Linked DNA regions of Asanoa ferruginea. The protein of the gene in region 1 interacts with the protein of each later gene in a pairwise test. Links are inferred from orthologs where the notes say so. Each region holds a gene or a part of one and is shown on either strand. Other genes may lie near its edges.

What was found.
Region 2: the proteins of DFJ67_RS06305 (region 1) and rlmB interact in binary tests that used the Escherichia coli proteins (3 or more experiments, as listed by UniProt). The link is inferred for Asanoa ferruginea from one-to-one orthologs.

What each region holds. Positions count from the first base shown.
Region 1 is NZ_QUMQ01000001.1:1,280,506-1,294,850, reverse strand. What follows is about bases 1-2,932. They hold DFJ67_RS06305 (NAD(P)H-hydrate dehydratase), read left to right. Parts: upstream 1-708; coding sequence 709-2,157; downstream 2,158-2,932. Other genes in these bases: alr (alanine racemase), read left to right, coding at 2,196-2,932; DFJ67_RS06310 (holo-ACP synthase), read left to right, coding at 344-712; DFJ67_RS06315 (hypothetical protein), read right to left, coding at 1-198. In the rest of the region: more of alr, read left to right, coding at 2,933-3,314; DFJ67_RS06295 (alpha/beta fold hydrolase), read left to right, coding at 3,311-4,375; tRNA (adenosine(37)-N6)-threonylcarbamoyltransferase complex ATPase subunit type 1 TsaE, read left to right, coding at 4,372-4,857; ung (uracil-DNA glycosylase), read left to right, coding at 4,854-5,537; tRNA (adenosine(37)-N6)-threonylcarbamoyltransferase complex dimerization subunit type 1 TsaB, read left to right, coding at 5,560-6,228; rimI (ribosomal protein S18-alanine N-acetyltransferase), read left to right, coding at 6,225-6,665; tRNA (adenosine(37)-N6)-threonylcarbamoyltransferase complex transferase subunit TsaD, read left to right, coding at 6,658-7,701; DFJ67_RS06265 (hypothetical protein), read left to right, coding at 7,713-7,967; DFJ67_RS06260 (ABC transporter ATP-binding protein), read left to right, coding at 8,011-9,708; DFJ67_RS06255 (ABC transporter ATP-binding protein), read left to right, coding at 9,705-11,513; DFJ67_RS06250 (DUF1707 SHOCT-like domain-containing protein), read right to left, coding at 11,524-11,868; DFJ67_RS06245 (sugar ABC transporter substrate-binding protein), read left to right, coding at 12,038-13,147; DFJ67_RS06240 (ATP-binding cassette domain-containing protein), read left to right, coding at 13,275-14,066; DFJ67_RS06235 (sugar ABC transporter permease), read left to right, coding at 14,063-14,345. UniProt on the Escherichia coli protein: Bifunctional enzyme that catalyzes the epimerization of the S- and R-forms of NAD(P)HX and the dehydration of the S-form of NAD(P)HX at the expense of ADP, which is converted to AMP.
Region 2 is NZ_QUMQ01000001.1:2,769,629-2,784,041, forward strand. Bases 3,889-6,888 are described here. They hold rlmB (23S rRNA (guanosine(2251)-2'-O)-methyltransferase RlmB), read left to right. Parts: upstream 3,889-4,830; coding sequence 4,831-5,946; downstream 5,947-6,888. Other genes in these bases: cysS (cysteine--tRNA ligase), read left to right, coding at 3,889-4,831; DFJ67_RS13175 (esterase-like activity of phytase family protein), read left to right, coding at 6,007-6,888. Also shown: DFJ67_RS13145 (class II fumarate hydratase), read left to right, coding at 1-681; DFJ67_RS13150 (LacI family DNA-binding transcriptional regulator), read right to left, coding at 695-1,687; DFJ67_RS13155 (hypothetical protein), read right to left, coding at 1,687-2,598; DFJ67_RS13160 (IclR family transcriptional regulator), read right to left, coding at 2,707-3,360; more of cysS, read left to right, coding at 3,404-3,888; more of DFJ67_RS13175, read left to right, coding at 6,889-7,209; DFJ67_RS13180 (Hsp70 family protein), read left to right, coding at 7,286-9,874; DFJ67_RS13185 (ABC transporter ATP-binding protein), read right to left, coding at 9,927-11,018; DFJ67_RS13195 (GDP-mannose 4,6-dehydratase), read left to right, coding at 11,298-12,287; DFJ67_RS13200 (hypothetical protein), read right to left, coding at 12,284-13,024; DFJ67_RS13205 (DUF3626 domain-containing protein), read right to left, coding at 13,059-13,865; DFJ67_RS13210 (class I SAM-dependent methyltransferase), read right to left, coding at 13,862-14,413. UniProt on the Escherichia coli protein: Specifically methylates the ribose of guanosine 2251 in 23S rRNA.

The DNA.
Region 1 (14,345 bases):
GTGGGCCACCCGCGCCGCCGCAGAGCCCAGCGTTGACGACACCGTCGACGCCAGGGCGGCCAGGGCCACCCCGGCCGACCAGTCCGGCGCGTCGACGCCCAGCCCGAACCCACCCGTCGCCAGCGCGCGGGCCACCAGCGACAACTCGGCCGCCCGGTCGCGCAACAGGTCGGGATCAACCCGCAGGTCACCGTCCATGTCAAACCTCCCAGCGAAGAGAGCACAGACGTTAGGGCGGGGCGAGCAGCGAAAACGGGCCTGTGGACAACGAAGACAAGGCAGGCGGCGCCGCTGTCCACATGCCTTGCCCACGGCGTACGCCGGGTGCTAATAGGCTGTGCTGATGATCGTCGCTGTCGGCATCGACGTGGTTCTCGTCGAACGCTTCACAAGCGCGCTCGCCCGCACCCCACTGCTCGGCGACCGCCTCTTCACCGAGGCCGAGCGTTTCACCGGCTCCGGCAACCCGCGGGCACCGGAATCACTCGCTGCCCGGTTCGCGGCCAAGGAGGCGGTGGCCAAGGCCCTCGGCGCCCCCGCCGGCCTGCACTGGCACGACTGCGAGATCGTCACCGACCCGGATGGCAGACCCTGGCTGACGGTGAGCGGCACGGTCGCCGCCGCCGCGACCGAGCGGGGGGTCAACCGTTGGCACCTTTCGCTTTCACACGACGGCGGCATCGCGTCCGCGATGGTGGTGGCAGAACAGTGAGACAAGCCTGGCGGGTCGCCGACGTCCGGTCGGCCGAAGAAGCGCTGATGGCCCACCTCCCGGCGGGCACCCTGATGCAACGCGCCGCCGCGGGACTGGCCCGCCGCTGTGCCCTGATGCTCGATCAACGGGTGTACGGCGCCGGCGTCACCCTCCTCGTCGGCCCCGGCAACAACGGCGGCGACGCGCTCTACGCCGGCGCGATGCTGGCCCGCCGCGGCGCCTCGGTCACGGCCGTGGTGCTCGACCCGGAACGCGTACACCAAGCTGGGTTGAAGGCTCTGCGAGCAGCCGGTGGCCGCGCCGCCGCGACTCCACCGGCCACTGTGGACCTGATTGTCGACGGGATCGTCGGCATCGGTGCCAAGGGTGGCCTGCGCAGCGGCGCCGCCACGGCGCTGCACCGCACGCTGGAAAGAAGGGGCCGGCGCGGGCAACGCCCCGTCGTGGTCGCGGTCGACGTGCCCAGCGGCGTCGACGTCGACACCGGCAACGTCGAGGGTGTGGCCGTGCGTGCCGACGTCACCGTCACCTTCGGCTGCCTCAAGCCCGCACACGTCGTCGGCCCGGCGGCGCCGCTGGCCGGCGAGCTCGAGTTGGTCGACATCGGCCTGCGCCCCTGGCTGCGGACCGATCCGGCCATCCTGGTGCCCGATCGCGCCGACATCGCGCGGGCATTGCCGAAGCACGGCCCGGGCGACGAGAAATACACCCGCGGCGTGGTCGGCATCGCGACCGGATCGGCGACCTACCCGGGCGCGGCGATCCTGTCCACCTGGGGCGCGCTGGCCGGGCCGGCGGGCCTGGTCCGTTACGCCGGCAGCGCTCGGGAGGCGGTGGTGCAGGCGCACCCCAGCGTGATCGCCACCGACCGGCTCGCCGACGCCGGCCGCGTGCAGGCCTGGGTGGTCGGCAGCGGCCTGGGCACCGACGACGCGGCCGCGACCGCCGTCCGGATGGTGCTCGCCACCAGCCTCCCGGTGGTCCTCGACGCCGACGCGCTCAACCTGCTGGTCGACGGCGCGATGGCCGACCTGATGCGGGGGCGCAGCGCGCCGATGGTGCTCACCCCGCACGACCGCGAGTTCGCCCGGCTGGCCGGCGAGGAGCCGGGCGCTGACCGGGTCGGTGCCGCGTTGCGACTGGCCGCGCACACCAACGCGGTCGTCCTGCTCAAGGGTGATCGCACGATCGTGGCGACACCCAACGGACTGACCTACGCGAACCCGACCGGCACCGCCGCGCTCGCCACCGGCGGCACCGGCGACGTGCTCGCCGGCCTGCTCGGCTCCCTGCTGGCCGGCGGCCTGCGCCCGGAAGTGGCCGCCATCACAGCCGCCTACCTGCACGGACTCGCGGGGCGGGAGGCGGCCCGGCACGGCCCGGTCACCGCGCCGGACGTGGCGGCCGCCCTCCGACCGGTCCAAGCCGCCCTGACCGGGTGAGCCGGAAAACGTCACTACCGCCCAGTAGTCTGGGCTCTATGTGGCAAGCCGAAGTCAGCGTCGACCTTGACGCCATCCGCGACAACGTGGCCCGGCTGCGTGCCGGCACCAGCGCCGCGGTGATGGCGGTCGTCAAGGGCGACGGCTATGGCCACGGCATGGTTCCCGCCGCCCGGGCCGCCCTGGCCGGCGGTGCGACCTGGCTCGGCGTCTGCACCCTCGACGAGGCGCTCGGCCTGCGCCGGGCCGGCATCACCGCGCCCGTGCTGGCCTGGCTGCTGTCGCCGGGGCTGCCGCTGCACGAAGGTGTCGCCAACGACATCGACCTCAGCGCGGCCAGCCTGGGTCAACTCGACGAGATGGTCGCTGCCGGCGAGCGGGCGCAGCGTCCCACCCGGGTCCACCTCAAGATCGACACGGGCCTGTCCCGGGGCGGCGCCACCGCTGACGACTGGCCAGCCCTGGTCGAGGCCGCCGCCAAGGCCCAGGCCGACGGCGCCATCGAGATCATCGGGGTGTGGAGCCACTTCGTCTATGCCGACGCTCCCGGCCACGAGACGATCGACCACCAGCTCGACCAGTTCCGCAACGCGCTGGCGGTGGCCGAGCGGCTCGGCGTCCGGCCACAGCTCCGCCACATCGCCAACTCGGCCGCCACGCTGACCCGCCCCGACGCCCACTTCGACCTGGTCCGCCCCGGCATCGCGGTCTACGGCCTGTCGCCGATCCCGGGCGTGCAGTTCGGGCTGCGTCCGGCGATGACCGCCCGGGCCCGGGTGATGCTGACCAAGCGGGTGCCGGCCGGCACCGGCGTCTCCTACGGCCACACCTACACGACGACGCGGGAGACCACGCTCGCCGTCGTGCCGCTCGGCTACGCCGACGGCGTCCCGCGGCACGCCTCCAACATCGGGCCGGTCTCGATCGACGGCGTCCGGCACACGATCGCCGGCCGGGTCTGCATGGATCAAATCGTGCTCGACGTCGGTGACCAGCCGGTGGCGCCCGGCGACGTGGCAACGCTGTTCGGCAACGGCGGTCCTAGCGCCGACGACTGGGCCGCGGCGATCGACACGATCAACTACGAGATCGTCACCCGATTCGGCAGCACTCGCGTTCCACGCGTCTACCACAGCGAGAGCGAGGCCGGTGAATGAGCACCCGACGCCGCGCGGGAATTCTCGGCGCGGTGGTCGGTCTCGCCGCAGCCGGGATCGCCACCGGGATCGCGGTCGAGCGCGCGGTCGTCCGCCGCTCGAAGCGCGGCGTGGCTGACCCCTACGTGGACGAGCCCTTCGACCGCCTGCCCTACGACGAGTTGGTGACCGTCACCACCGCTGACGGCACCGACATCCGCGTCGAGGTGGTCGAGCCGACGGCGGCCGTCACGGCCAAGCCGACGCTGGTCTTCGTCCACGGCTTCTGCCTCGACATGGGCACCTTCCACTTCCAGCGCAGCGCCCTGACCGCGCGCGGCGAGCACCGGATGGTCTTCTACGACCAGCCCGGCCACGGCCGCTCCGGCAAGCTCGAGACCGGCGAATACGAGCTGCCCGCGCTCGGCGAGACGCTGCACGCGGTGCTGCAGGAGACCGTCCCCGAGGGCCCGATGATCCTGATCGGCCACTCGATGGGCGGCATGACCATCATGGCGTTCGCCGAGCTCTACCCCGAGTTCTTCGACGACCGGGTCAAGGGCTGCGTGCTGATGGCCACCTCGGGTGGTCTGATCGACGAGACCCGGCTGGGGCTGCCCGCCGTGATCGGCCGGGTCGGCGGCCCGCTGCTCCCGCTCGTCAACAGCGCCACCCGGCTCACCGGCCCGACCATCGACCGGGCCCGCACCGCGGCCTCCGACCTGGCCTGGCTGCTCACCCGCCGCTACGGCTTCGGCGAGTCCCGGCCCAGCCCGTCGCTGGTGTCCTATGTGGAGAAGATGAACTCGCGCACCTCGGTCGACACGGTCGCCCGTTATCTGCGCACCCTCTACACGCACGCCCGCTACCCGGCCCTGGCCGCGCTCGAACGCACGCCCACGGTGATAATCGTCGGCGACAAAGACATGATCACGCCGGTCGCGCACTCCGAAGAGATCCTGCGGCACCTGCCCGACGCCGAGTTCGTGAAGGTCAACGACAGCGGCCACGTCGTCATGCTCGAACACGCCGACGAAGTCAACGCGACGCTCATCGCCTTTCTGGAGAAGACCTCAGCATGATCGAGCTGACCACTGTGGACGACACCCGGGCGTTCGGTGCCCGGCTGGCCGCGCTGCTGCGCCCCGGCGACCTGGTCGTGCTCACCGGCCCGCTGGGCGCTGGCAAGACCGCGCTGGTGCAGGGCATCGGCGCCGGGCTGCGGGTGCAGGGCGACGTCACCTCGCCGACCTTCGTGATCGCCCGGGTGCACCGGCCCGATCCGGCCCGCGGCGGCACGGTCGCGCTCGTGCACGCCGACGCCTACCGGATCGGTGCGGCCGCCGACCCGCTCGCCGAGATCGACGGGCTCGACCTCGACGCCTCGATGGACGACGCGGTCACCGTGGTCGAGTGGGGCGAAGGCATCGTGGAGCAACTGCGTGACGACCATCTGGGCGTACGCATCGACCGGCGCGACGACGACACCCGGGTGATCACCCTGGAGCCGGCCGGCGGCGACTGGGCCAGCCGGGTGGCCGCGCTGACCGAGGACGCCCGATGAACCTCACCGACCTGCTGCCGAGCGAGTGGCAGACCGCGCTGGCGCCACACCTCGACCCGGCCGCGACCGCCGACCTGAGCGCCTTCGTGGCGGCCGAATACGCCGCGACCACGGTCTTCCCGCCGTTACCCGACCTGTTCACCGCCTACCGGCTGTGCAAGCCGGCCGACACCCGGGTGGTGATCCTCGGCCAGGACCCCTACCACAAGGCCGGGCAGGCACACGGGCTCAGCTTCAGCGTCCAGGCCGGCGTCCGGGTCCCGCCATCGCTGCGCAACGTCTACAAGGAGTTGGCCGCCGACCTCGGCTCCGCCGCTCCCGACGGTGGTGACCTCCGTGGCTGGGCCACCCAGGGGGTGCTGCTGCTCAACGCGGTGCTCACGGTGCGCGAGGGAGCCGCGGGGTCACACGCCAACAAGGGTTGGGAGGCGTTCACCGACGCCACCATCCGGGCGCTCGAAGACGAGCCCGACCGGGTGGTCTTCCTGCTCTGGGGCAGCTACGCCCGCAAGAAGGCGGCCCTGGTCAGCAACCCCGCCCACGTGGTCATCGAGGCCGGCCACCCGAGCCCGCTCAACCCGCGCGGGTTCCTGGGCAGCCGCCCGTTCAGCGCCGCCAACAAGGCCCTCGCCGACGCCGGCCAGCCCACGATCGACTGGAGCCGTTCGGCGCCCGCCTGACCACCCGGATAAGGTGCATATCGTGCTTGCTCTCGTCGTCGACACCTCCACCCAGGCCGTCCTGGCCGCCGTGGTCGAGGTCACCGCGACCGGTTTCGCCGTGCGCTCCCAACACCGCACGGTCGACCAGCGCCCGCAGCACGGCGAGCGGATGGCTCCGCTGGTCGAGCTCGCGCTCTCGCAGGCCGGTGCCACCGTCCGCGACCTGGGCGCGATCGTGGCCGGCACCGGCCCCGGCCCGTTCACCGGCCTCCGAGTGGGTCTGGTCACGGCGGCCAGCATGGGCCAGACGCTGGGCATTCCGACCTACGGGGTGTGCTCCCTCGACGCGATCGGCGGCGCGCCCGGGCAGGTGACGCTGGTCGCGACCGACGCGCGCCGGCGCGAGGTCTACTGGGCGATCTACGACCAGGACGGCTCCCGGCGCGAAGGCCCACACGTCGACCAGCCGGCCCGCGTCGCCGAACTGGCCGCGGACGCGACCGTGGCGCTCGGCGACGGCGCCCTGCTCTACGCCGACCGGCTGGATCTCAAGGTGCTCGACGAGCCGCGCTACCCCACGGTCGAAGGGTTCGCCGCCCACGCCGCCGAGCGGATCCGCGCCGGTGCGCCGAGCGAGCAACTCATCCCGCTCTACCTCCGCCGGCCCGACGCCGTCGCGGCGGGAGGGCACAAGCCGGTGCTGCCGTGATCGTCACGCTCACCCGGCTGCGCTGGTGGCACATCGCCGCCCTGCTGCCGATCGAGGAAGACCTGTTCGGCGCCGAGAAGTGGTCGGCCGGCATGTTCTGGAACGAGCTGTCCAGCGGCCACTACTACCTGGTCGCCGAAGACGAGCAGGAGCGCATCCAGGGGTACGGCGGCCTGGCGGTCAACGGCGACGAGGCGTGGATCCAGAACATCGCGGTCCGGCGCGACGCGCAACGCCAGGGCATCGGTCGGATGATGCTGGAGGCGTTGCTCGCCGAGGCCGCCCGGCAGAAGGCACCCGCCGTGCTGCTGGAGGTGGCGATCGACAACGCACCGGCCCAGAAGCTCTACGCCACCTACGGTTTCGAGCCGATCGGCGTACGCCGTGGTTATTACCAACCAAGCAACACAGACGCACTGGTGATGAGACGTGACTGACGAACCCCTGGTCCTCGGCATCGAGACCTCTTGCGACGAGACGGGCGTTGGCATCGTCCGCGGCACCACGCTGCTCGCCGACGCGCTCGCGTCCAGTGTGGACCTGCATGCGCGGTTCGGTGGTGTGGTGCCCGAGGTGGCCAGCCGGGCACACCTGGAAGCGATGGTGCCGACGATGCAGCGGGCGCTCGACGAGGCCGGCGTGACGCTGGCCGACATCGACGCGATCGCGGTCACCGCCGGCCCCGGCCTGGCCGGCGCGCTGCTGGTCGGCGTGGCCGCCGCGAAGGGCTACGCGATGGCCGCCGAGAAGCCCGTCTACGGCGTCAACCACCTGGCCGCACACGTCGCCGTCGACACCCTGGAACACGGCCCGCTGCCGGCGCCGGCGATCGCGTTGCTGGTCTCCGGTGGTCACTCGTCGCTGCTGCTGGTCGACGACCTGGCCGGCGGGGTGACCCCGCTCGGTTCGACCATCGACGACGCGGCCGGCGAGGCGTTCGACAAGGTGGCCCGGCTGCTCGGCATGCCGTTCCCGGGCGGCCCGCCGATCGACCGGGCGGCCCGCTCCGGGCAGGTCACGATCCAGTTCCCGCGCGGCCTGACCGCGGCCAAGGACCAGGCCGCACACCGGTTCGACTTCTCGTTCTCCGGCCTTAAGACCGCCGTCGCCCGCTGGGTCGAGGCCCGCGAGCGGGCCGGCGAGCCGGTGCCGGTCGACGACGTGGCGGCGTCCTTTCAGGACGCGGTCTGCGACGTGCTGACCGCCAAGGCGATCGCCGCGTGCCGCCAGCACGGCGTCGACACGCTGGTGATCGGTGGCGGGGTGGCCGCCAACTCGCGGCTGCGGGCGATGGCCGAGGAGCGGGCGGCGAAGGTCGGCATCACCGTGCGGGTGCCGCGCCCGAAGCTCTGCACCGACAACGGCGCGATGGTCGCCGCGCTGGGCTCGCACCTGGTCGCGGCCGGCGTCCGCCCCAGCCGGCTGGATCTTCCGGCCGACTCTGCGATGCCGTTGACGCTCGTGAGTGTGTAATGTCCGGCCCCGTGATCGCTCGCATGTGGGAGGCCCGTGCCGAGCCCGGCCGCCTGCCCGACCTCGTCCACTGGGTCTGCGACACGGCCCTGCCGCGGATCGAGGTCAACCCGCTGCACATCGCGAGCGAGGTGTTCTCGTCGTCCGACGACCGCTGCGTCGTGATTTCCAGATGGCGCAGTGATCCGGAGCCGTTGCCGGCCGCGCCACCGCTGCTGGTGGCCAGGCCACCGCACGAATGGGACTTCACCCTCGTCGACCGTTAATCGGTGGCGCCGCACGGAGTTGATCATTTAGCTTCGTCCTGTTATGCGGCCCTTACCCGTCGGTGATCCCGGCGACCCCGACGTCAGGTCGGCCACCCGCTACCTCGTGTGGCTGGCGGCCCGCACCTGGCCGTCGATGCTGGCCGCGATCTCCTTCGCCATCATCTGGATGCTCAGCCAGGCGCTGATCCCCGCGACCGTCGGCCGGGCCATCGACGCCGGGCTCACCGACCGTGATGCCGACAGCCTGCTGCGCTGGGGCGCCGTGCTGTTCGGCCTCGGCCTGGTCACCGGGGTGACCGGCATCCTGCGCCACCGGATGGCCGCGTTCAACTGGCTCTCCGCCGCCTACCGCACGATCCAGCTCACCGTGCGGCAGGCCAACCGGGTCGGCGCCACGCTGCCCAAACGGCTGGCGACCGGCGAGGTGGTCAGCATCGGCACGTCCGACATCAACCACATCGGCGGCGCGCTCGACATCACCGCCCGCGGCACCGGCTCGCTGGTGGCGGTGGTCGCCGTCGGCGTCATCCTGCTGCGCACCTCGGTGCCGCTCGGGCTGATCGTCGTGGTCGGCGTGCCGGTGATGATGCTGATCGCCGCCAGCCTGATCAAGCCGCTGCAACGTCGCCAGCAGGTCTACCGCGACCAGGAGGGCAAGCTGACCACCCGGGCCGGCGACATCGTCGCCGGCCTGCGGGTGCTGCGCGGCGTCGGTGGCGAGTCGACCTTCGCCGGCCGCTACCGCACCGAGTCGCAGGAACTCCGGTCCGCCGGCGTCCGCGTCGCCCGCATCGAGTCCCTTCTCGCGGCTTCGGAGATCCTGCTGCCCGGCATGTTCTTGGTGCTGGTCACCTGGCTCGGCGCCCGGTTCGCGCTGCGCGGCGAGATCAGCGTCGGCGAGCTGGTCGCCCTCTACGGCTACGCCGCGTTCCTGGTCAGCCCGCTGCGCCAGCTCACCGAGGCGATCGATCGGCTGACCCGCGGGCACGTGGCGGCCCGCCGGGTGGTGCGGATGTTCACGCTCGAGCCGGAGTTCACCTCCCCGGCCGCTCCGGTGACCACCCCGGCCGGCCCGCTTGTCGACGCCGAGTCCGGGCTGACCGTCCGGCCCGGGCGGTTCACCGCCATCGCGGCCCGCGATCCGGTCGACGCGGCGGCGATCGCCGACCGGCTCGGCCGGTTCGCCGAGGGCACGGTGACCCTGTCCGGCGTCTCCCTGGCCGAGCTCGACCTGACTACGGTGCGCGAGCGGATCCTGGTGGCCGACAACGACGCCCGCCTGTTCTCCGGGCCGCTGCGGGCCGAGCTCGACCCGCGGGGCAGCGGCGACGGCGCGATCGCGGCGGCCCTCGACACGGCCAGCGCCGTCGATGTCGTCGACGCGCTCCCCGCCGGGCTCGACACCGCGGTCGCCGAGCGCGGCCGCGAGTTCTCCGGCGGCCAGCAGCAACGGCTGCGGCTGGCCCGGGCGCTGGTCGCCGACCCGGAGACGCTGGTGTTGGTCGAGCCGACCAGCGCGGTCGACGCGCACACCGAGGCCCGCATCGCCGCCCGGCTCGGCGCCGCCCGGGCCGGCCGCACCACGGTCGTCTGCACCACCAGCCCGCTGGTGCTCGACCGGGCCGACGAGGTGGCCTTCGTCGCCGACGGCCTGGTGGTCGCGGCCGGCACTCACCGCGACCTTCTGCGCCGCCACCCCGACTACCGCGCGACCGTAACCAGGGAGGAAGACCAATGAGTCAACAACTCCCCGTCGCCGACGCGGCCGAGGTGCGCAAATACGCCCGCCGGCTGATGCGCCGCCATCCCGGCAGCCTCGCGGTCGCGCTCGGCCTGCACGGCCTGGCCGCCGTCGCCGGCCTGGTCGCGCCCCGCCTGCTGGGCAAGCTGGTCGAAGGGCTGTCGACCGGCACCACGACCCGGGCGATCGACCGGATCGCGTTGGCCATCGCGGCCTTCGTGGTGACCCAGGCGGTGCTGACCAGGTTCGCCGCCTTCTGCTCGGCCCGCCTCGGCGAGCGGGTGCTGGCCGAGCTGCGCGAGGAGTTCGTCGACCGGATCCTGGCGATCCCACTGTCCACGGTGGAACGCGCCGGCACCGGCGACCTGCTCACCCGCACCTCGCGCGACGTCTCCGCGCTCTCGCACACGGTGCGCTTCGCGGTGCCGGAGACGCTGATCGCGATCGTCACCTGCGGGTTCGTGGTCGGCGCCATCGTGCTCACCGGCCCGCTGCTGGCGCTGCCCTGCCTGATCGTGGTGCCGCTGCTGTGGGCCGGCACCCGGTGGTATTTGCGTCGCGCCCCCGCCGGCTACCTGCGCGAGAACGCCGCATACTCCGACATCACCGACGGCATCAGCGAGACCGTCGAGGGCTCCCGCACCACCGAGGCGCTGCGCCTTCAGGACCGCCGCCGGGAGCGCACCGACGACGACATCCGCCGCTCCTACTCGGCCGAGCGCTACACACTGTGGCTCCGCACGGTCTGGTTCCCCGTCGTCGAGATCAGCTATGTGGTGCCGGTCGTGGCGACCCTGCTCATCGGCGGCTGGTTCTACCTCGAGGGCTGGGTGACGCTGGGCCAGGTGACCGCCGCGACGCTCTACGTGCAGGCGCTGACCGACCCGATCGACCGCCTGCTGTCCTGGCTCGACGAGCTTCAGGTCGGTGGCGCCTCGCTGGCCCGCCTGCTCGGGGTCGCCGGCCGTCCCGCGCCGGCCGACTCGGCCGCCGCGGCACCGCGCGGCGAGCGGCTGGTGGCCAGCGGGGTCCGCTACGCCTATGTGGAGGGTCGCGATGTCCTGCACGGCATCGACCTGACGATCGAGCCGGGGGAGCGGCTGGCGATGGTCGGCCCGTCGGGCGCCGGCAAGTCGACGCTGGGCAGGCTGCTGGCCGGCATCCACGCGCCCACCGCCGGCGCGGTCACCGTCGGCGGCGTCCCCTTGGCCGCGCTGCCGTTCGACCAGTTGCGCTCGCACGTCGCCCTGGTCACCCAGGAGCACCACGTGTTCATCGGCACGGTGCGCGACAACCTGGTGATGGCCCGGCCCGGCGCGACCGACGACGAGGTGCGCTCGGCCCTGTCGGCCGTCGACGCGCTCGACTGGGTCGACGCCCTGCCGTCCACCTTGGACACGGTGGTCGGCACCGGTGGCCACCCCATCCCGCCGGCGCAGGCGCAGCAGCTCGCGCTGGCCCGGCTGGTGCTGGCCGACCCGCACACGCTGGTGCTCGACGAGGCGACCTCGCTGATCGACCCGCGGGCCGCCCGCCACCTGGAGCGGTCACTGGCCGCAGTGCTTCAGGGACGCACCGTCATCGCCATCGCGCACCGGCTCTTCTCGGCGCACGACGCCGACCGGGTCGCGGTGGTCGAAGACGGGCGGATCACCGAACTCGGCTCGCACGCCGAGCTGGTCGCGGCCGGCGGTTCCTACGCGGCGCTGTGGCGTTCCTGGCACGGCGACGACGAGCCCGCGGCTGCCGAAGCCGGTTCCGACCCCAAACGGCGCGAAAGTCCTTATTCGACAGTGGCGTAACTTGGCGTCCTTAACGGGTAACGGCCATGTAGAGCGCGAGTAACAACAAGGTCACGGCGGCGATCCCGAACATTGCAAGGAGGTCTCGGCGGACCGCGCCCGGCTTCTCCGGCAGGGCCGGAAGATCGCTGGTCACCCGAGCTAGATCGGCCAAAGTATCGGCGTTGTAGACCACGCCAACACGGTCGGTGAACTCGTCAAGAGTCAAGCGACCGACCGCGGTATGGCTTTGTAACAACTCGACTACGCGCTGTCGGTCGGCGTCTGACGCACGAGTATCCAAAGTCAACCTATCCCCTCTCCGCGGGCGAAAGCGTACGCTCTGAGAGCGCTTTCTCGGCTCGCCCGAACGCATCGAAGCCGGTTCCAGTGCCGTGACCGGATCGTTACGGCAGCGTGTCGACCGCGCGAGGTTGGGCGCCAAATGCGCGAGTATTTTGTGTTTCGGATCGCTGGTTGGCGGAGGCCAATGGCGCCACCCTGGCCACGCGGTCCGCTCAACGGCCATGAAGGAGTCAAAGGTTATGCGTAACCGATTTCTGTCGGTCGCCGTCGCCACTATGGCGGTCGGCGCGCTGGCACTTGCGGGGTGTGGGTCAGACGACTCGGGCGGAGACAGTGGCGGGGGCACCGCTGCCGCCAAGAAGGTCGGCGTGATCCTCCCCGACGCCGCCACCTCGCCGCGCTGGGAGGCCAACGACCGACCGCTGCTCAAGGCCGCGTTTGACGGCGCGGGCATCACGGCCGACATTCAGAACGCCGATGGTGACAAGGCGAAGTTCGGCACCCTCTGTGATGGCATGATCACGTCGGGCGTCAACGTCCTCCTGATCGTCAACCTGGACCCCGACTCCGGCAGCGCCTGCCTGAAGAAGGCCCAGGCCGCTGGCATCAAGACCATCGACTACGACCGCCTGACCCCGGGTGGAGGCGCGTCCTACTACGTCTCCTTCGACAACGTGCAGGTCGGCAAGCTGATGGGCGAGGGCCTCACCAAGTGCCTGACCGACGCTGGCAAGACCAAGGCCAACATCGTTCAGATCAACGGTGACCCGACCGACAACAACGCCTCGCTGTTCAAGCAGGGCTACGTCGAGGCGCTGAAGCCGAAGGTGGACAGCGGCGACTACAAGATCGTCGGTGACCAGACCGGTAAGTGGGACGCCACCGTGGCGGGCACCGCGTTCGAGCAGCTCTACACCCAGAACGGCGGCAAGGTCGACGGCATCATCTCCGCCAACGACACCATGGCCCAGGGCATCATCGCCCGGCTCACCGCCAACGGCCTCCAGGGCAAGGTCCCGGTGACCGGCCAGGACGCGAGCAAGGAAGGCCTCCAGGCCATCCTCGCCGGCAACCAGTGCATGACCGTCTACAAGGCGATCAAGGTCGAGGCCGACACCGCCTCGAAGCTGGCCATCGCGCTGATCAACGGCCAGACCCCGGGCAGCGACCTGGTCAACGGCGCGGTCAAGGACACCGTCCTCAACAAGGACGTCCCCTCCGCGCTCGCGACCCCGAAGGCCATCTACAAGGACTCCGTCAAGGACGTCATCGCGGACGGCTTCTGGAAGGCCAGCGACATCTGCACCGGCCAGTACGCCGAGCTCTGCACCAAGGCAGGCGTTAGCTAAGTGACGCCAAGAGGCCCGGCAGGCGAGACCTGCCGGGCCTTCTGGGCGCTTACGGCCACGGTTACTGCCGGGCCGGGAAACAACTAGTGAGGTGACCATGACGGTGCCGGAGGGTGCTGCGGGGGCGGTGACGGCGACGGAGGACGCCGCGCCGCTGCTGTCGCTGCGCGGGATCAACAAGAGCTTCGGTGCGGTCCACGTCCTACAGGACGTGGATTTCGATGCATATGCGGGACAGGTGACCGCGCTCGTCGGCGACAACGGCGCGGGCAAAAGCACCCTGATCAAAGGGATCGCCGGCAGTCAGCCGTTCGATTCCGGGGAGTTCCTCTTCGAAGGCCGGTCGGTCTCGGTGACGAACCCCAAGCACGCCAACGAACTCGGCATCGAGGTCGTCTACCAGGATCTGGCGCTCTGCGACAACCTGGACATCGTCGACAACCTGTTCCTTGGCCGCGAGGTCACGAAGAACGGCATCCTCGACGAGGCGACCATGGAGCGCCGGGCCCAGGAGACGCTGGCCGGCCTGTCGGTCCGCACGGTCAAGTCGATCCGTCAGGTCGTCGCCAGCCTTTCCGGTGGCCAGCGCCAGACGGTCGCGATCGCCCGCGCGGTGATCTGGAACTCCAAGCTCGTGGTGCTCGACGAGCCGACCGCCGCACTCGGCGTCGCGCAGACCGAGCAGGTGCTGCGGCTGGTGCGCCAGTTGGCCGACAACGGGCTCGCGGTCGTGCTGATCAGCCACAACCTCAACGACGTGTTCCAGGTGGCCGACCGGATCTCGGTCCTCTACCTGGGCCGGCTGGCGGCACAGATGAAGACCAAAGACGTGAAGAGCAACCAGGTCGTCGAGATCATCACGACCGGTCGGTCGGATGCCATCGGTGGCATCACCAACGGCAACGGGGAGTTGAAATGAGCACCCCGACGAAGGTCGAGACGACCGAACAGCCCGTCGAGGAGACCACGCCGGCCAACCCGTTGGTCGCCGCGGTCGGCAACTGGTGGGCCCGGGTTCGCGGCGGTGACGCCGGTTCCCTGCCGGCGCTGCTCGGCATCATCGCGCTGGTGATCGTGTTCGCGTCGCTGCGCCCCACGACGTTCACCAACGCGTTCAACTTCGCCAACCTGATCCACCAGGCGGCGGCCGTCATCGTCATCGCGATGGGCCTGGTCTTCGTCCTGCTGCTCGGCGAGA
Region 2 (14,413 bases), 1.5 Mb from region 1 along the record:
TTCGCGGCCAAGGTGATCGAGCGGTTGCGGGCCGAGACCGGGTTGCCGCTGTCTGAGGCGGAGGACCACTTCGAGGCCCAGGGTGCCCGCGACGGCCTGGTCGAGGCGTCGGGGCAGCTACGCACCGTGGCGGTTGGGCTCTACAAGATCGCCAACGACATCCGGTGGATGGGGTCCGGCCCGCGGGCCGGCTTGGGGGAGTTGCGGATCCCCGACCTTCAGCCCGGGTCGTCGATCATGCCGGGCAAGGTCAATCCGGTGGTGTGTGAGTCGGTGCGGCAGGTCTCGGCGCAGGTGATCGGCAACGACGCGACGATCGCGTTCGCCGGTTCGCAGGGCGACTTCGAGCTCAACGTGATGCTCCCGGTGATGGCGCGCAACATCCTGGAGTCGATCCGGCTGCTGGCGGCCGCGAGCCGGATGCTGGCGGACCGCTGCGTGGTGGGGCTCGCTGCCAATGAAGAGGTGGCGTTGGCCTATGCCGAAGGGTCGCCGTCGATCGTCACGCCGCTCAACCGGCATCTCGGGTATGACGAGGCCGCGGCCATCGCCAAGGAGGCGCTGGCCAGCGGGCGGTCCATCCGGTCGGTGGTCATCGACCGAGGGCACGTGGCGTCCGGAAAGATCTCCGAGGCCGAGTTGGACTCCCTCCTCGACGTCTTGCGGATGACTCGGCCTTAGCCGCTGCCGCCGGCTAGGCCGCGGCCGAGCTGCGGCGGATCTGGAGCGGTGCGGGCTCCACCCGGTGCCAGTTGGGGCCGGTCTCGCTGGCCAGCAGCGCCCGGGTGGCCAGCGCGGCCATGTGTTCGACCGGCTGGCGGACCGAGGTCATCGCCGGCGTGGCGACGGAGGCCAGGAAGCTGTCGTCGAAGCCGACCAGAGCCACGTCGTCGGGCACCCGGCGGCCGCTTTCCTCCAAGGCCCGGAGCACGCCCATCGCGGTCAGGTCGCAGGCCGCGAAGATGCCGTCGAGGTCGGGGTGGGCGGCCAGCAACTCCTTGGTGCCGTCGAACCCCGCCTCCAGGCAGAAACCGCCCTCGGCGCCGATGGGCTCGTGGCCCGCCTCGACCGACGCGGAGTGGAAGCCGCTGCGGCGGCCGGTCGCACACGAGTTGCCCTGCTTGCCGTGGACGGCGACCACCTTGCGGCGGCCGGTGCGGTAGAGATGCTGCACCGCCGACCGGGCGCCCTCCGCGTTTTCCGCCTCGACCGACGGGACGCCCGGCGCCGAGTGGCCCAGGGACACGACGCGGGCGCAGCGGGCCGAGAAGCGGGCCGCGAGTTCTGGCGGCACGTTGACCAGGAGCGCGCCGACGCCGACGATCCGGGCGACGTCGTCGAGGCGGCGTGGGGCGTCGGGCTGCTCGATCACGTGGACGCGCATCTGGGTGTCGCTGCCGGCCAGCGCCGACAGGATGCCGGACATGACACGGCTGTAGTAGGGGTTGCTGCCCAGCATGACGGCCGCGTCGTCGATGACGATCAGGTCGATGACGTCGCTGTGGCCTTTTGCCAGGGCCCTGGCCGCCAGGTCGGGGTGGTAGCCCAGCAACTCGACGGCGTGCCAGACGCGGCCGCGGGCGTCGTCGGACACCTTGCGGCCGCCGGAGATCACGCGGGATGCCGTCGCGCGGGAAACACCGGCCGCGCGGCCCACGTCTTCTAGTGTCGGCTTCTTTGCCTCCATCACCGCATGTTAGGGGAGAGAGCGCTCTCCACGACATCCTGTTTTCGCTTTGTTCGGCATCCGCGAGCTGTCAGCGCCGCCCGGACCTCGCGCACCACCTCGGAAAACTCGCGCTGCGGCGAGAAACGCAGCACTAGCCAGCCATCGTTGATCATGACTGTTTCGCTGTGCCGGTCGGGCGCGCACCACAGGGCGACCCGGTATTCGGGCCAGGCCAGCGGTGGTCGGACCGCGAGCACCGGCGGGCGGGCCCGAGCCATCGGCAGGCCGGCCAGGAACAGACGGACCCGGAGCACCGACTCGGCCCGCGACGCGGCCGCGGCGTCGGCCAGCGACAGCGTGTGCGCGGCCCGGCGGCCACCCGGGCGGTCGGCCAGCCGGGCCGCGACCTCCGCGAGAAGATCCGGCGTCACGAGCCGGTGGAAGAGCAGCGCGTCGGCGATCGCCACCGCGTCGGTCAGGGGGAGCCACACCGCCGCGTCCCAGGCGGTGCGGGCCGGCGTGGTGACCGGCACCTCGGCCGACCCGCCGGGCAGCCGGCGGTGGCAGACGTCGACCGGGTCGAGGTGCACCCGGTGCAGGATGGTGCCGCCCGACGTGCCGACGCGGCGGTCACCGAGCACGATCAGATGGACCGGATCGTCGAGACCGGCGACCGACCGCAGGCCGTGCGCGGTCGCTGCCGATGGGCCGGCCACCACGACCGAGCCCGGAGGCAGCCGGACCAGCGTCGCCCGGCAGGCCAGCGCGTGGTCGCGGGCCAACCGCGAGTCGGCGTAGACGTTGTGGCGCAGCCGGGCCCAGCACGAGGCGCGCAACTGGTGCACGGACAGCAGGCCGGCCGACACGGCCGCGCTGCCGCGGAACACCTGCCACTCGAGCGCCGCGGGTCGGGGCGATTCGCGGGTCATGTCATCCAGCATGAAAAGAACGACGACCGGTGGACAGACCTGTGGATAACTCGCGTGATTGCGCCGTACACAGCCTGTGGATAACTCGGCGGAGGCTGTGGAAAGGCGCTAGGACCCGAGCGCTCCGGCGACCGCCGCAGCGGCCGCCGCCACCTGTGGGCCCACGTCGGCCAGGTCGAGTGCCTCCAGCGCGACCACGCCCACGCTCGCCTCCAGGCCGTCGACGCCGAGCACCGGCGCGGCCACCCCGAACGCGCCCGCCTGGAGCTCACCAACGGTGGTCACCGGATCGGGCGAACCCGACCGGCCCGCGACGATCGCCCGCCCGGCCGCGCCCCGCGCCAGCGGGTGCCGGTACCCGGCCCGGTAGGCCACGTGGAAGGCGGTCCAACTCGGCTCGACGACGGCGAGCGCCACTGCCTCCGTACCCTCGGCGATGGTCAAATGGGCGGTTGCCCCGACCTCCTCGGCCAGCCGCCGCAACGCCGGCAGCGCCGCCTCGATCACCACGGGGTGTGCGCGCCTGGCCAGGTGCAGCACCCCGGCACCCAGCCGCAACCGGCCCGCGCCGTCGCGGCGGACCAGGCCGTGTGAGGTGAGCGCGCCGACCAGCCGGTAGACCACGGCCCGGCCCACGCCCAGCCGGTCGGCGGCCTCGGTGACCGTGAGTCCTTCGGGAGTATCAGCAACCAGATAGAGCAGTCGCAGGCCGCGGTCGAGCGTCTGGGCGGTCTCGCCCGCCCGATAGACCGGCTGCGTCACACCGCGAGCATAGGCGTAAACGGATCAACGCTACCCTTGTCAGGTGACGCTGCGTTTGCATGACACCGCGACCCGGTCGGTGCGGGAATTCGTCCCGCGAGAGCCCGGCAAGGTCTCGATGTACCTCTGTGGCCTCACCGTGCAGTCCGAGCCGCACATCGGCCACCTTCGCTCCGGCGTCAGCTACGACGTGCTCCGTCGGTGGTTCGAGCGCAACGACTACCAGGTGAGGTTCATCCGCAACATCACCGACATCGACGACAAGGTGCTGCAGAAGTCGCTGGAGCAGGGCCGGTCGTTCTGGTCGATCGCCTACGCCAACGAGGTCATCCTCGACGCCGCCTACCGCTCACTCAACGTGCTGCGGCCGACCTACGCGCCGCGGGCCACCGGTCACATCACCGAGATGCACGGCCTGATCGCCCAGTTGATCGACAACGGTCACGCCTACGCGGCCGAAGACGGTTCCGGCGACGTCTACTTCGACGTCAAGTCCTACGCCGACTACGGCTCCCTTTCCGGGCAGCGGGTCGACGAGATGGCCAGCGCCGCCGACAGCGCCGACCGGGCCAAGCGCGACCCGCGCGACTTCGCGCTCTGGAAGGGCTACAAGCCCGACGAGCCGGTCGAGGCGCAGTGGTCGAGCCCCTGGGGCGCCGGCCGGCCGGGTTGGCACATCGAGTGCTCCGCCATGTGCCTGCGCTACCTGGGTCCGGAGTTCGACATCCACGGCGGCGGCCTCGACCTGACCTTCCCGCACCACGAGAACGAGATCGCCCAGTCCCGTTCGGCCGGGCTGCCGTTCGCCCGCTTCTGGGTCCACAACGGCCTGCTCAACCTGGGCGACGCCAAGATGGGCAAGTCGACCGGCAACGCGCTCGACCTCGACTACGTCACGGCGCTCGGCGTGCGGATGGTCGAGCTGCGGCACTACTTCGTCTCCGTGCACTACCGCTCCCGGATCGACTACTCCGACGAGGCGTTGCGTGAGTCCGCGACCGCCTACCGACGGATCGAGGGATTCGTGGAGCGGGCTGTCGAGTCGGTGGGCGCGATCCCGGCCGGCGACCTACCGGCGGCGTTCGCCGAGGCGCTCGACGACGACCTCAACACCTCCGGCGCGTTCGCGGTGGTGCACGAGACCGTGCGCGCCGGCAACACCGCGCTGGCGGCCGGCGACGACGCGGGTGTTCGCGCCGCGCTCGGCAGCGTCCGGGCGATGCTCGACGTGCTCGGCATCGACCCGCTCGACCCGGCCTGGTCGGTCGCGTCGACCGGGGGCACGCCGGGCGAAGAGCTGCGCGGGATCATCGACTCGCTCGTCGCGCTCGCGCTGGACCAGCGCGCGCAGGCGCGCAGCAGGAAAGACTGGACCGCCGCGGACGCGGTCCGGGACCAGCTCAACTCGGCCGGGGTCAACGTCGAAGACACCCCGCACGGCCCGCGTTGGACGATCGGAAGCAGGGACTGATGGCGGGCAACTCACAGCGACGTGGCCGACGGGTCACCCCCAAGAAGGGTGCGGCCGCCGGCTCCGGCGGCAAGAACCGGTCGAGCCTGTCCGGCAAGGGACGCACCCTGCCCGCCGACGAGCGGCCCTGGCACAAGGGCTACTCGGGCACCGAGAAGCTGCCCAACCGCACCGCCTGGAAACAGGCCAAGGAGAAGAAGGCCGCGGCGGCCGAAGGTCGGGCCCCCAAGATCGGGCAGCCGGGCACCAAGGACACCACCTGGGGCAAGGGCACCAAGGGCAGCAAGCCGAGGCAGAGCCAGCGGCAGGCACCGCAACGTGGTGGCAACCCGCGGGTGGCGCCGGGCCGCCGCTCCAACACTCCGCGCGACGCGCCGGAGTTGCTGGTCGGCCGCAACCCGGTGCTCGAGGCGCTGCGCGCGATGGTCCCGGCGACCGCGCTCTACGTCGCGCAGGGCATCGACATCGACGACCGGATCACCGAGATCGTCCGCACCGCCGGCGACCGCGGCATCCCGCTGCTCGAGGTCGGCCGCGCCGAACTCGACCGGATGACCGGCGGCGTCCTCCATCAGGGTGTCGGCATCCAGGTGCCGCCGTTCGCCTACGAGCCGTTCGACGACCTGCTGGCGGCCGCGCTGGAGCACCCCACGCCGCTGCTGGTGGCGCTCGATGGCATCACCGACCCGCGCAACCTCGGCGCGACGATCCGCTCGGCCGCCGCGTTCGGCGCGCAGGGCGTCTTCGTCCCCGAGCGGCGGGCCGCCGGCATCACCGCGACCGCGTGGCGCACCAGCGCCGGCGCTGCCGCACGGGTGCCGGTCAGCCAGGTGGTCAACCTGACCCGGGCGATCAAGGCAGCCCAGCGCGAGGGCTTCGTGGTGATCGGGCTCGACGCCGATGGCGAGACCGACATCTACAACCTGGAAGCCGCGGTCGGCCCGCTGGTGGTCGTCGTCGGTTCCGAGGGGCGCGGCCTGTCCCGGCTGGTCGGCGAGACCTGCGACATGCGGGTCGGCATCCCGATGGTGTCCGAGGTGGAGTCGCTCAACGCGAGCGTCGCCGCCGCGGTCGCGCTCGCCGAGATCGCCCGACGCCGGAGCGACGCCGCCTGACAGCCGGCGTTCACATCCAGCCCCCGACCGGTTCATCCGGGCTGGCTAGCTTCTCGGCTCATGACGAAACGTCGCAATGTATGGATGGGTGCGGCCGCGGCCGTCGCCCTTGCCGTGGGTGTCGCGGGACCGGCGTCGGCACACGATGCCGATGAGTTCGGCCCCGCGACCCTGACCGGTTTCGCGTCGCTCCCGGCGCTCACCTTCGTGCCCGCGAGCGAGCCGTCCGGTTCGCTGCTCGACACCGCGCCGGTCAACGGCGTTGCCGCACCCTGGGACGACCAGCCCGTGCAGGGCTTCAGCGGCATCGTCAAGAACGGCGACGGCAGCTACGAGGTGATGTCGGACAACGGCTTCGGCAACAAGGCCAACAGCGCGGACTTCGTCCTGCGCATCCACACCCTCGCGCCGGTCTTCCACGAGAACAAGGTCGACGTTCTCGGCGGCATCAACCTGACCGATCCCAAGGGGTACGTGACCTGGCCGCTGATCCGCAAGGACCGGGTGCTGACCGGCTCGGACTTCGACGTCGAGTCGATCCAGCGGGCCGCCGACGGCACCTACTGGATCGGTGACGAGTTCGGCCCGTTCCTGCTGCACTTCGACCGCACCGGCGCCATGATGCAGGCGCCGATCTCGCTGCCCGGCGTGTTCGCGCCGGAGAACCCGTTGCGCGGCACCACGCCCAACAACATCAACAGCAGCAAGGGCTTCGAGGGCATGGCGCAGTCGCCCGACGGCCGCAAGCTCTACCCGCTGCTGGAGGGCACCGTCGCCGGTGACACCCCGGGCACGCTGCGGCTCAACGAGTTCGACGTGCGCGCCGGCGGCTACACCGGCAAGCACTACGTCTACAAGCTCGACGATCCGGCCAACGCGATCGGCGACGCCATCGCCGTCGACGGCCACCGCTTCCTGGTCATCGAGCGCGACAACGGCCAGGGCGCCACCGCCAAGACCAAGCGGATCTACCTGGCCAACATGAGCGACCGCGACAAGGACGGCGCCATGGACAAGACGCTGGTCGCCGACCTGATGAACATCAACAACCCGAAGAAGCTCGGCGGCTTCGGCAAGACCTTCACGTTCCCGTTCCAGACGATCGAAGACGTCGTGATCCTCGACAACCAGACGATCGCCGTGCTCAACGACAACAACTTCCCGGGCTCGGCCGGCCGCACCGCCGGCGTCCCCGACAACAACGAGTTCATCACGCTGAAGCTCACCCAGAGCCTCAACGCGGATCGCCGCTTCATCGACTAAGGCCGCGGCCATGGCGAGGGATGCCCGGCCGTACCATGCAAGGCCGGGCATCCCCTCGCCCCGCGGAGGTCGGTAGATGCAAGGGCACGCGCTCGGGGTCGATCTGGGCACGTCCAACACGGTTGCCGTGTTGCGTTGGCCCGACGGGCGCACCCGACCGTTGCTGTTCGACGGTCAACCGCTGCTGCCCTCCGGTGTGCTCCTCGACGAGGCCGGCCGGCTGCACGTCGGTCGCGACGCCGAGCGGCTCGCCCAGGCCGACCCGGCCCGCTACGAGCCCAACCCGAAGCGACACGTCGACGCCGCCGGTGTGCTGCTCGGCGACCGCGAGGTGGCGACCGTCGACCTGCTCGCCGCGATCCTGGCCGCCGTCGCGCACGCGGCCGTCGAGGCGGTCGGCTACCTGCCACCGGCCACGCTCACCTATCCCGCGGCCTGGGGCCCGCAGCGCCGGCAGGCGCTGACCGAGGCACTGTCCCGGGCCGGCTGGCCCGCCAGCACCCTGGTGCCCGAGCCGGTCGCGGCCGCCCGTTACTTCGCTGAGGTGCTGCGCCGCCCGGTGCCGGTCGGCTCGGCGCTGGCGGTCTTCGACTTCGGTGGCGGCACGCTCGACATCGCGGTGGTCCGCAACGACGGCCCGGATCAGACCGGCCGGTCGCGGTTCAGCGTGGTCGCCTCCGGTGGCGTCGCCGAACTCGGCGGCCTCGACCTCGACGCGGCGCTGGTCGGCCACCTGGGCCAGGTGCTCGCCGGCACCGACCCGGCCGCCTGGGAACGGTTGCGCAACCCGGTCAACGCGGCGCAACTGCGCGACCGGCGGCGCTTCTGGGACGACGTACGCGGTGCCAAGGAAATGTTGTCCCGCGCGGCCGTGGCGCCCGTGGCGGTCCCGGGTGTCGACCAGGCCGTCCACCTCACCCGCGAAGAGCTCGAACGGCTGGCCACCCCGCTGCTGCGCCGGGGCGTCATGGAGACCGCGGCAGTGATCGAGAGCGCCAAGCTGCGGCCCGACCAGCTCGCCGGGCTGTTCCTGGTCGGCGGCTCCTCCCGGGTGCCGCTGGTGGCCCGGCTGCTGCATTCCGACCTGGGCCTCGCCCCGACCGTGCTCGAGCAGCCCGAGTTGCCGGTCGCCGAGGGCGCGCTCGCCGAGCTGCCGGCCCGTGCCGCGCACATCCCGGCCCAGGCGACCGCACCGGCGACCGTCCCGGCCGGGCCCGGCTTCGCGGCGCCGGAACCGACCTCACCGGCACCCGCCGGGCCGTGGAGCCCGCCGCCGGGGTCACCGGCCGCGCCGCGGCGACGCCTGCCCCGAAAGCTCTTGCTCCCAGCAGTGGCGCTCGCGCTGGTCGTGGTCGTCGCCGCCGTCTCGGTGATCGTCACCCTGCTCAACCGCGACGGGTACGACAAGGTCAAGTTCGCGGCGTTCAGCGACGTCGGCCAGCCGTTGCCGATGAGCGAACGGGCCTACGACGCGTTCAGCCACGTGACGGGCGACCGGGCCTACTTCGCCTACACGACCGAGCAGAAGAAGCTCACCGTCGTCGCCGCCGACGCCACGTCGGGCAAGCAGCTCTGGAGCCAGGACGTGCCTGACGCCGCCGACGACTGGCGGGGCATCCGGTCCGTGCCGGGCGCCGTCCTCGCTGAAGCCGACGCGATCGGCAGCACCGCGCCGCGCCGGCTTTCCGTGCTCGATCCCGACAACGGCCGCCGGATGTGGAGCGTCGACCTCTACGGCGAAGACGAGACGTTCGTCGTCGCCGACCGCCTGGTGGTCGTCGACCGGAAGAACGCGAAGCTGGTCGGCTACGGGCTGCGCGACGGTGAACGCAAATGGGACCTGGACACCCCGAAGAACCAATACGACGACACCAAGACCAAGGTGTACGGCGCGCAGACGCCCACCGACGTCGGCGGCCCGGCGGACTTCGCGGGCACGGCGCTGGACCCCGACCGCGACGACGACAAGCGGCTCGTGCAGATCAGCGCCGACCGCTCGGCCCGGGTGATCGACGCGGTGAGCGGCAAGATCCTCGACCAGCAACCCAACGTGGCCGACCCGGGCGACCCCGCGACGGTCTACGACGGCCAGCTCTTCACCGTCCGCACCACCGAGGGCACCGAGTTGTTCGCGGCCGACCTCGACGCCCTCGACAAGCCGCGCAGCATCTACCGGGCGGCCGACCCGCAGCGCCGGGCGGCGTCGCTGAGCGCCTGCGGCGAGAAGCGGATCTGCCTGCTGGAGCAGACCTCGTTCGACACGAAGACCACCGAACTGGTCGCGGTGCCGTTCGCCGGCGACGGCGCGACCTGGACGAAACCGGCGGCCGGGGTCGACTCGATCCTGCCGGTCGGCACCCACGTGCTGGTGCAGAGCGACGAGTCGGGCACCGACCACGTGGTCGGCTACGACGCGACCGGCAAGCAGGTGCTCGACAGCGACGGCGTCGCGGCGCGGGTCAACGGTGCCAGCGTGTTGATCTTCGGGAAGCCGCCGAGCCTCAGCGCCGCCGACTACAACGTGGTCGGCTGGGTGCTCGGCGAGAAGCAGCCGGTGCAACTCGGCGCGCTCGTCGGGGTGCGCTCCTCGACCTGCACCTGGTCGACCAGCGTCATCGCCTGCGCCGGCGACAGCGACCTGCGGTTGCGGCGCTTCGCCGGATAACACGAACGGCGGGCCGGTTGCCCGGCCCGCCGTCGTTGGTTGCTGTCGTGATCTAGAGGCGCGTGCCGGAGGTGGCGTGGAACGCGTGGTGCCGGTCGGCGCGCGGCTTGACGAACACGGTGTCGCCCATGTTGGGCATGTGCCGGCGGTCGGTGCGGATGGTGAACCGCTCGGAGACGCCGTCGAGGGCCGCGTGGCCGTAGATGTTGGCGTCGGAGCCGAGGTCTTCGACCAGCTCCACGACGACCGGCAGGCCACCCTCGGTCGGGCCGACCAGGTCGGTGTCTTCCGGCCGGAAGCCGACCGTCACCTTGTCGCCGCCACCGTTGGCCCGGGCCGCCGCGACCTCTTCACGGGTCAGCGGGATGAGCAGGTCAACGAACTTGGCGCCGGAGTCGGTCAGCGGCACCGTCTTGATGTTCATCGCCGGCGAGCCCATGAAGCCCGCGACGAAGACGTTGGACGGCTTGTCGTAGAGCGCCCGCGGGGTGTCGACCTGCTGGAGCACGCCGTCGAGCATGACCGCGACCCGGTGGCCCATCGTCATGGCCTCGACCTGGTCGTGGGTCACGTAGACGGTGGTGATGCCGAGCTTGGCCTGGAGCGAGGCGATCTGCGTGCGGGTCTGCACCCGGAGCTTGGCGTCGAGGTTCGACAGCGGCTCGTCCATCAGGAAGACCTGGGGCTCACGCACGATGGCGCGACCCATGGCGACCCGCTGGCGCTGGCCACCGGAGAGCGCCTTCGGCTTGCGGCCGAGGTATTCCTCGAGCTGGAGGAGGCCGGCGGCCTCCTTCACCCGGCGGTCGATCTCCGCCTTGGAGGTCTTGCGCAGCTTGAGCGCGAACGCCATGTTCTCGTAGACCGACATGTGCGGGTAGAGCGCGTAGTTCTGGAAGACCATCGCGATGTCGCGAGCCTTCGGGGGGAGGTGCGTGACGTCGCGGCTGTCGATGTGGATCGAGCCTTCGTCGACGTCTTCGAGGCCGGCGAGCATGCGCAGGCTGGTGGACTTGCCACAACCGGAGGGGCCGACCAGGACGAGGAACTCGCCGTCGCCGATCTCCAGGTCGAGGTGGTCGACCGCAGGCCGTTCAGTGCCCGGATAGATCCGGGTGGCCTGGGTGTAGGTGACCGTAGCCATGAGGGGACACCGCTTCCTTTCACCGGCAGGAACGTGCCGGACGATCCGAGTGAAAAGAGCTGCCGGCACGTCACCGCGCCGACACCTTGTCTGCAGGTCACCGTAAAGGTTTCTCGCATTGGTGCCAAGGTGTGGGCGCTCTCTGCCCCATTTGCCCTGGCAAGCGCCACCGGCGTGGGGGATCGCTATGCTGTGCTCAAAGCTGCCCCTGTAGCTCAGATGGCCAGAGCACTCGCCTTGTAAGCGAGATGTCGCCGGTTCGATCCCGGCCGGGGGCTCGTGGGACGCACCGCACTCATTTCGGGCGTCGCCGGCCAAGATGGCTCTTACCTGCTCGAGTTCCTGCTCGACCGCCGCTACCAGGTCGTCGGGTTCGACATCGACGAGGCGGCGCTCGCCCGGCTGGCCGAGGTGGTTGCCGCTCGGCCCGACGGCCATCTCGCGACGCTTCGCCCCGGTGACGTCACTCAGCGCGACGAGGTCGAGGGGCTGGTCGCGCAGACCCGGCCGGCCGAGATCTACAACCTGGCCGCCCAATCGTTCGTCGGCCGCTCCCATGAAGACCCGTTCGACGACCTGGTCGTCGTCTCGGGGGTGCTCAACCTGCTGGAGAGCATCCGGCGGCAGGGCCTGCCGGCCCGTTTCTACCAGGCCTCCACGGCCGAGATGTTCGGCGACGCGCCCGCGACCCAGTCGGAAACCACCCCGCTCGAGCCGATCAGCCCCTACGCGTGCGCCAAGCTCTACGCCCACCACATGGTGCGGATGTATCGCGACGTGCACGGGCTGAAGGCCGCGTCCGGCATCCTCTTCAACCACGAGTCGCCGCGCCGGCGCACGGAGTTCGTCACCCGCAAGATCACCCACGGCGTCGCCGCCATCGTCAGCGGGCAGGCCACCGAGCTGCGGCTCGGAAACTTCGACGCGCGCCGCGACTGGGGCCACGCCCGCGACTACGTACGCGCGATGTGGCTGATGCTGCGACGCGACGAACCCGCCGACTACGTGATCGCGAGCGGGGTGAGCCGCAGCGTCGCCGAGTTCGCCCACTTCGCGTTCGACCTGGTCGGCCTCGACTGGCGCGACTACGTGGTGCACGACCCCGCGCTGCAACGGCCGAGCGACCCCAGAAACCACTGCGGCAACGCCGCCCGCGCCCGCGTCGAGCTCGGCTGGCGGCCCGAGGTGTCGTTCGAGGCGCTGGTGACCGAGATGCTCGACGCCGACCTCGAGGCACACGGCCTCGACCCGAAGAGCGTCCGGCGCTAGACCAATCGGGTGCGGGTCGGCGTCTCGATGTCGTCGGCGTAGTCGACCCGGACGACCTCCGACACGATCCCGTCGGCGCGCCGGCCGTTGAGCGTCCTGAGGTTGCCGGCGTCGGTCACGAACCCGGCGGCGCCGACGGTGCCGGTGCCGTGGATGCCCGCGAGCAGCACCACCCGTCGCTGCGGTTGCCGGGGATTGGGCAACGACGCGATCAGGCCGTAGTCGTAGTTGCCGATGGTGCCGGCGCCGGCCTCGCGCGACGACAGCATCCGCGTCTCGCGTTCGTGATCGGTGAGCACGTTCTCCTGCTCGTCGTCGACGGTCATCGTGTAGCGCATCGACATCGACAGCGAAGGTGTCAGGTGCGCGAGGACGGCGTTTCGGGCCGGGCCGCACAGCAGCACGAGGTTGTTGCGCCAGAGCTCGTCGTCGATGTCGACCCGCCGGTCGGGCAGGACGCTGAAGTCGACACCCTCCCGCATTCCCGATGCTTCGAGGATGGTCGCCAACGCGCGCGCCGCCTTCGTGTCGGTGGCCGGGTAGTTCCAGGCCTGCTCCGGCGGGTCGAACACCGCGGAGTGCACGATGAGCACCTTGCCCGGCAGGCCGAAGAACTCCTTGACCGCCGCGACGCGGGCCCGCTTCCGGAACCAACGCCGGAGGCCGACCGCGCCGACGGTGGCCGCCGCCCCGCAGACTGCGGAGCCGACGCTGACCAGAGCTATTTGTGCTGACACCGCTGTCTACTTTGTAGACACGAGCAGCCGGGTGTCAATGCCGCCCGAAGCGGGCGACGTGGTGCCAGACGCGTTTGAGGGTCTGCGGGTCGTGCCTGCCGGCGTTGACCGCCGCGCCGACGATGCGGGCGTCCAGGCGGCCGTTCTGGGCGATGTCGAGGCCCGCCTCGATGATCTCGGGGCCGCGATAGTCCGGGTGTTTCACGAACTCGTCGACCGGCAGCACGAAGCCGGGGTGCCACTCGATCGGGCACGCCAGCGAGGTCGCGAGTTCCTCGATCGCCGTGTCGCGGAAGCACGGGTCGAGCACCACCGCCTCGACGTCGGTCGCGAAGCGGAGCACGCCGTGCACGTGTGCCTCGATGTAGTCGTCGAGGTAGTCCTGCTCGTCGGCCTCCGCCAAGGGGATCAGTGACATCCGCGCGGCCACCCCGAAGGAAGCCGGTTCGAGGAAGCTGTCCGGATAGCAGAAGGTGGTGCGGTCCAGGGTCGAGGCGCGCAACCGCAGGTGGGCCGAGCCGAACCGCGGTGAGCCACCGACGGCCCGGCGGCGGTGGTTGAGTGAGCCGTATTTCGGCCGTGCCGCGGCCGGCCCATCGTCGTAGACGCCGCCGAACATCCGGCTCTCCCAGCGCCAGCGGTCGCCGCCCGGGAAGGCGGTCAGGCCGCCGTTGCTGGTGCCGGTCTCGAACTGGGACCGGTAGACACCGTCCTGCGCCATCGCCGCCAGGATCGAGCGGCCGCCGGCCAGCCGGTCCGGATGGAAGTGCACGGTGACCCGCAGCGCCGGATCCAGTGGCCCGCCGGCCGACCGCGCGGCCACCACGTCGACCGCCTTCACCCGCGCCGCGCGGTGATGTTGAGCCGGACGTAGTCGACCGTGTCGCCGGCCACCCGGTCCCAGACCTGCACGACGTAGTCGCGGCGCCGGTCGGCCGGCAACCGCTGCACCCACGGGCCGAGCGGCACCGTCTCCAGGTAGGCGAGCGGCTCGTCCGACCTGACCGGGAACGGCTGAAGCCAGCAGTCGACGTCGACGAAGCCCGACCGGGCCAGCCGCCGCCGCGTCGCAGCCGGGTCGGCGAAATACATGTTCGGCGTGAAGTTGGTGAAGTAGGACCGCCAGGCCGGCCACGCGGCCACCTCGTCGGCGGCCGAGCGCAGCGCCGCGATGTTGCCGGCGCCGCCGCACTGCGCGACCAGCCGGCCGCCGGGGCGCACCGCCGCCGCCAACCGGTCGAAGAGCCGGTCGTGGTCGAGCACCCAGTGGAACGTGGCCGTGGAGAAGATCGCGTCGACCTTGGCCGGCAGCGACAACTCCAGCAGGTCGCTCTCGATCACCTCGGGCAGCGTCTGGCGGGCGATCGCCACCATGGCCGGGTCGGCGTC